2 regions of the Comamonas piscis genome follow, and region 1 is predicted to be linked to the other one. Evidence: predicted binding sites of a transcription regulator. Region 1 holds the regulator's gene; the other holds the start of a gene.
The links. The regulator LexA, encoded in region 1, represses DNA repair genes until DNA is damaged. The targets are predictions, from matches to a motif close to ACTGTATNNNNATACAGT.
Positions count from the first base shown of each region.

Region 2: the regulator LexA is predicted to act here: its motif matches at 1,020-1,037, upstream of HS961_RS09325 (PA0069 family radical SAM protein).

Region 1 covers NZ_CP058554.1:2,762,012-2,765,315, reverse strand. Annotated here, with positions in the region: gene HS961_RS12380 (asparaginase) at 1-874, opposite strand, end outside; gene lexA (transcriptional repressor LexA) at 989-1,705, shown strand; gene HS961_RS12370 (hypothetical protein) at 1,832-2,374, shown strand; gene HS961_RS12365 (FMN-dependent NADH-azoreductase) at 2,620-3,255, opposite strand.
Region 2 covers NZ_CP058554.1:2,089,544-2,092,847, forward strand. Annotated here, with positions in the region: gene HS961_RS09315 (acyltransferase family protein) at 1-446, shown strand, start outside; gene rnk (nucleoside diphosphate kinase regulator) at 476-889, opposite strand; gene HS961_RS09325 (PA0069 family radical SAM protein) at 1,174-2,361, shown strand; gene HS961_RS09330 (phosphoethanolamine transferase) at 2,358-3,304, opposite strand, start outside.

The DNA.
Region 1 (3,304 bases):
TGCGCCATACCGCCACCCCTTGTTGGCGCGCCCGGTCTGCCGCGCACAGCAGCACTTCGTGTACCGTGCCATTGCCGGTAGTGGCCAGCACCAGGCCTTCCAGGCCTTGGGCCAGCAAGGCATCCACCAAACCGGGCCGTATCCCCGCATGGCTGGTGACAATCTCCACCCAGGGCCAGGCCTGTTGCACTGGATCTGGCAGCACCGCCAGCCATTCGCTGCCGGTATAGCTGCCCGCTGCGACGACGCAGCCAGGGGCGTAGCCATGGCGCAGCTGCACCGCACTGCCGTCCACCCAGCCCACAGGCCCCTGCTCGCCCGATGAAAAGGCCAGCAAGCGGTGCGGATGCACCTTTTGCAGCCAGCGCGCACTGTGCAGCTCGCCGCTGCCGGTCACAGCCACCACCTCGCGCAGCAGCGGTTGGCCTTCGGCATCCAAGGCGGCAGCAGCAGCGACGGCATCCTTGAGGTTCTGCGGCCCATCGGGCATCAGCGCATTGGCCGGGCGCATGGCACAGGTCAGCACCACCGGCTTGGGCAAGCGCCCCAATACGCAGTGCAAAAACCAGGCCGTGTCTTCCAGGGTATCGGTACCGTGGGTGATAACAACACCACGCACCCCGTCATCGCGCATCGCCGCATCGCAGGCCTTGAGCAGTGCATGCCAGACGGTGTCGCTCATATCCTTGCTATCAATTTGCGCTATCTGTATCGCATCCAGCGGGCCTGCAGCGGCCTTCTCTATACCGCTCACTCCCGCTAACAGTGACGCAATCGACAGCGCAGCCGCGCGGTACTGGCCGGGTTTCTCGGCGTCATCGGCCATGCCGGCAATGGTGCCACCGGTGCCAATGATCAAAATTTTTGGCTGCAAGGCTTGCCTCCTGCAAAAAACTGGTTAAAAATACAGGTACTGGATTGATATACAGGTGTTGGAACGCGCAATAGCTTTGCTAGTGCCCAGCGCCGCAGATCACACGGAGATCTTATGCGAGACCATCCCAAACTCACCGCACGCCAACAAGAAATTCTGGACCTGATCCAGACCGCCATTTCGCGCACCGGCGCCCCGCCAACCCGTGCCGAAATCGCCAGCAAGCTGGGCTTCAAATCCGCCAATTCGGCAGAAGACCACCTCAAGGCGCTGGCCCGCAAAGGCGTGATTGAGCTGGTCAGCGGCACCTCCCGGGGTATCCGCCTGCAAAGCGATACCGTGCGCTCTATCAATGCCGCACGTGGCACTCGCTTTTCGTCGCCGCTGGCGGGCGTATCCAACGCCACCGCGGGCGTGGGCCGTGTGGTGCAAGAGCTGGCCCAGCTGGCCTTGCCGCTGATTGGCCGCGTTTCCGCTGGCTCGCCCATCCTGGCGCAAGAGCATGTGGACCAAACCTACACCGTCGAAGGCGGCCTGTTCCAGCAGCAGCCCGATTACCTGCTCAAGGTGCGCGGCATGTCGATGCGCGACATCGGCATCATCGATGGCGACCTGCTCGCCGTCAAAGCCACCCGCGAGGCCCGCAATGGCCAGATCATCGTCGCCCGCCTGGGTGATGACGTCACCGTCAAGCGCCTGCAGCGCACCAAGGATGGCATCGAGCTGCTGGCCGAAAACCCGGATTACCTGCCGATCATCGTGCAGCCCGGCGAGCCCTTCGAGATCGAAGGCATCGCCGTCGGCCTGATCCGCAACACGATGCTGAACTAGGCCCAGCGCCTTACCCCTCTCTGCGCAACCCCAGGTAGCGGGCGTTGTGGGCACCCGGCCCACAGCCCTGGGGATGCGCTCGCCCTAGCGCAATCCTGCTGTTACCCGTACACCAAGGACTTTCCTATGCTCGTAGCAGATGCATTGCGCGCGCTTGCGCCTTTTTCCCTCGTCGCCGGCCTGCCCTGGTTCCAGTCCATCCAACGCGCCATTGTGCGCGGCCGCCGGCGCCAGCCCGGCCATGGCGCCGCCAATGACGGTCAGCATGCTGCCCAGGTGCACTGCTTTGTCGCTGCATCCTCCATTGCTGCACAGCGTGGTGCCGCGCAGCAGCTGAGTTTGCTTGATGACCCCAGCGCTCAGCCAGGCGTGGACAGCCCTGCCGATGAGGCCCCCGCACAACGCCCCATCGACCGCATTCGCCTGCCGCGCAAACCAGCAGCGCGCCGCCGCCTCTCTGCCGGCATCCAGTCTCCCGCACGCCCTTTTCTGTCGGTACAGCGCTGCAGCGCCCAGGCCGCCAACGATGCCCCTATCAAAATGTACTGGGCCCAGCCGGCCAGCCTGCACCGCCAAAAGGGCATGCGCTGGGCCATGTCGGGCAGCATGGCCGACATCTGTGCCGAGCTGGAACGCCTGGAGCGGCTGGAACACCTGCACGCGGTGTAAGCCGGAGCCAAGCCCAGGCTGGTGCGTTGTGGCCAGCCTGCTGGTCGCTGCATGGCTGCCGTCGATGGCTTCAGGAATGCGGACTGCAGGATCGGCATGCTGCGGCAAGGCAAGCGCTGAACGCATCGGTCGATACCGGGACGCTGGGCAGGTGCCAACCTGGCGCCTTCAGTGCTCAGCCGTTAACCACAGTTCGCTGACACCCATCCGCTATTGCCGTTGGCTTTTTCTTATGTGTCTGTCGCTCAACGCACTACTGCAGCCGCTTCCTGCGCCTGCCGCTTGAACGGCGCCAATTGCTCGCGCAGTGCGTCTCGGGCGCTGCCCACTGCAGATGCCACCGCGTCCGGCCCAAACACCAGGCCTTGCAGCAACACAAAATGCACATTGCGGATGCCGATGGAGGCCAGCGCATAGCGCAAATAAGGCGTCAAAAAGTCCTCCTGACGCGCCTTTGGCCCTGCATGGAAGCCTCCGGAACTCACCAGCACCAAGGTGGGCCGGTCCTTCATCAGACCTATCTTGCCTTCGGGCGTGGCTGCAAAGCTGCGGTGGATGCGGATTACCTGATCCAGCCAGAGCTTGAGCGTGGCCGGCACCGCAAAGTTGTGCATGGGCGTCACGATCAGCAGCAGATCGCTGTCTTCCAGTTCCTTAATCAGCGTTTCCGACCAGGCCAGCGCCGGAGCATCAGCGCCCGCGTTTGAGGTGATGGCCAGCGCATAGTCGCGGCCGATAGGCGGTATGGGTGTCGCCACCAGATCACGTTCCAGCAGCGGCTGCTGCGCAAGGCCCAGCTCCGCCAGCATGTCGGTCGCCAGTTGGTAGCCATGGCTGGCTTGGCCGTGTGGGCCACAGTTCAAGAGCAAGGTACGGGTCATCGTTCGTCCAATCGTTTGAGTAGTGAGGCCAAAAAGGCTAGTTCAGCCA
Region 2 (3,304 bases), 670 kb from region 1:
CCTGGACTGCGCTGTTGCTGGCGCTGGGTTTTGTGTCGCTGGAACTGGATTTCCGGCTGCGCATTGCGGTGGCCTTGTGCGGCGCGCTGGGCCTGCTGTGGCTGATGCGTATCCCTTCGGATGGCCGCTTGGTTGCCTGGCTCAGCCGCCAAGCGCCCGCGCGCTGGCTGCAGTCGTTGGGTCAGATGGCGTACTCGGTGTTCCTCGTGCATTTCTCCATCGTGGTGCTGTGCAACGCGGTGGTTTCGCACCTGTGGCCCACGCAGCCTTGGTTGAACTGGCTGGGCATGTGCATGGCCTTTGTGCTGTCGCTGCTCGCCGGCCGAGTGCTGTACCTTGGCGTGGAGGCGCGCACCCCCAGCATTCGCTCTGTGGCCCGCTGGGAGCTGGGCCTGGTGGGGGCGGGGTTGCTGGTGAGCCTGCTGGGCGCCCGCTTTGCGATGTAAGCAGGCGTCGTAGCTAAGCCTATTGCTTATTAGCGGTGCAGATCGCCGGCCCGCTCAGGTTGGTAGCTGATGCCGGTGACCTTCACCGTCATGGTCTTGCCGCCCACTGATGGCCAAGCCAGCGCATCGCCAATCGACAGGCCAAGCAGCGCACTGCCTACCGGCGCAAACACCGAAATCTTGCTGCTGCTGTCATCCAGGTCCTTGGGGTAGACCAAGGTCAGCTGGAACTGCTTGCCCGACTCTGCCATGTCAAAGTTGACGGTGGAGTTCATCGTTACCACGTTCGGCGGGATATCGGTTGGCTCCACGATATCGGCACGGGCAATCTCGGCCTCCAGATCCGCCTTGCCGGGGAAGGCGCTTGCCGGCATGGCCTCCAGCAGCGCTTCCAGGCGGTCCACATCCAGAGACGACAGGATGAGTTGGGGTTGGCGAGACATGAAAATTCCCTTCGGAGTATGTAATCCCCGACTGTAGGCCAAGCCCCATGTCGCACCAAAACGGTGCGAATAGCCCTGGTTTTGAGGACGCTTGCATCGGTGGCTGGGAAGGCGCACAATGCATAGAAATACTGTATATAAAAACAGTTATTATGTCTGCCCGCCAAGCCCTTCTGAACACCTTGCCTTCCGCACCGTCACCCGCCCCGGTTGAAGACCCGCAGGCCTTGCGGCGCTGTGCCGAGGAGGTTGATGGACCGGTCGAAGTACGCGTGCCGCTCCCGATGCCACGCAAGGGGCGCGGCGCAGTAGGTGCACCCCGGCACCGTTTTGCCAGCGATGTGCGGGAGTGGGCGGATGACGGCTGGACGCCCGCAACTGCCGAGGCTGGCGACGGCGTTGATGCAGATCTGGGTGCCGACGAGGGCGCCTGGTGGCAGCACACCGCAGAGAGCTTGCCCACCCAGGTGCATGAAGAGCGGGCTCGCAGCGCGATCCAGAAAAACGATTCGCCCGATATCTTCTTTGATCACTCGGTCAACCCCTACCGGGGCTGCGAGCATGGCTGCATTTACTGCTATGCCCGGCCGTACCACAGCTATTTGAATCTCTCGCCGGGGCTGGATTTTGAAACCCAGCTGTTTGCCAAGACCAATATTGCCCAGGTGCTGAAGGCCGAGATCAGCCGCCCGCGCTACCAGCCCGCCTCGCTCAATATAGGGTCAGCCACCGATTGCTACCAGCCGATTGAGCGCGATCTGGGCCTGACGCGGCAGCTGATCGAGGTGCTGGGCGAGGCCGAGCATCCTTACTCGCTGATCACCAAGAGCAGTGCGGTTGAGCGCGATATCGACTTGATCGCCGCTGCAGCGCGCAAAAATGCGGCGGCTGTCTACATCACCATCACCAGCCTCGATCCGCAGCTGACTCGCTTGCTGGAGCCCCGGGCCGCTGCGCCGCACAGGAGGCTGCGCACGATACGCCGGCTGGCGGAGGCAGGCATTCCGGTGGGGGTGAGCGTGGCACCGCATATTCCGTTTTTGACCGAGGACATGGAAGAGGTGCTGGCCGCCGCACGCGATGCCGGTGCGACCACTGCCTTCTACACCGTGCTGCGCCTGCCCTGGGAGCTGAACGGGGTGTTCCAGCAGTGGCTGCAAGCCCATTACCCACAACGCGCAGACCGGGTGATGGAGCGGGTGCGCGACCTGCACCAGATCAGCGAAGAGGACCGGCTGAGGGGCAAGAGCTACGACAGCCAGTCCTTTAGCCGCATGAAGGGCCAGGGCCTGTGGGCCGACCTGGTGCGCCAGCGTTTCAGGCGGGCCTGCGCGCAGCTGGGCTATGGGCGCGAGCGGATCAAGATGGACTGGCAGGGCTTTGAAGCCTGGCGCGCTCGGCAGTTGATGCAGCCAACGCGCGCGGGTGGGGCGGCGCAGGCACCGCACCCGGGCCAAGGCAGTTTGTTTTAGCCAGGTTTGCGTGCGCTGTGGCCTGCTGCAGCGGAGGCCAGGCGAGCAACGGCGGGCGGGGTGGCCGAGGCCGCCGCACGGCCCTTGCAGCTGGCAAAAATATCCAGCTCGGGCTGGTGCAGCGCGGTCTGCACATCGGTCAGGCCCAGCATCGAGTGGAACAGGTTGTCATGGCTGATGCGGGCGCTGCCCACGGCCTGCTGCAGGCAGCTGGTGCTCATGCCCATGCGCTGCTGCATCGCAGGTGACAACCAGGTGATCCAGGGCACATGCTTTTGCACATCGGGGGCAACCGAGTAGGGCAGGCCGTGCAGGTAGATATTGTTCTCGCCCAGCGATTCGCCGTGGTCGGCCACATACATCATCGCGGTGGGCTGGCGCTGGCCCTTGCTGGCCAGCCAGTCGATCAGGCCGCTCAGCATACGGTCGGTGGCCACTACGCTGTTGTCATAGGCGTTGATGAGCGATGCGCGGTCGCAGGACTGCAGGTTGACGCTGTTGCACTCGGGGCTGAAGGCTTTGTCTTGGGCGAGCGAGCGCTTGAAATAGGCGGGGCCATGGCTGCCCATCTGGTGCAGCACCAGCACGACGCCCTTGGCACGCTGCTCGGCCGGCAGCGCGTTGATGCGCTCGTCCAGGCCTTCAAGCAAGGCCATGTCCACGCATTCGCCATCCTGGCAAAAGGCTTTGCGTGCGGCTGCGGGCAGGTCGTTCTCGGTGTTGGCGTTGTGTACGCGGGCGCACACGCCCTTGCAGCCCGATTGGTTCTCGACCCAAAGGACGGCCAGGCCTGCGCGCTGCAGCACATCAAGCAGGTTCTCATAGGATTTGCTGCTGTCCTGGCTGCTGCGCCCCAGGTGGGAGAACATGCAGGGCACGGAAACGGCGGTGCTGGTGCCGCAGGACCAGGCATTGGTGGCGATGGCCAGATCGCGGCGTGCAG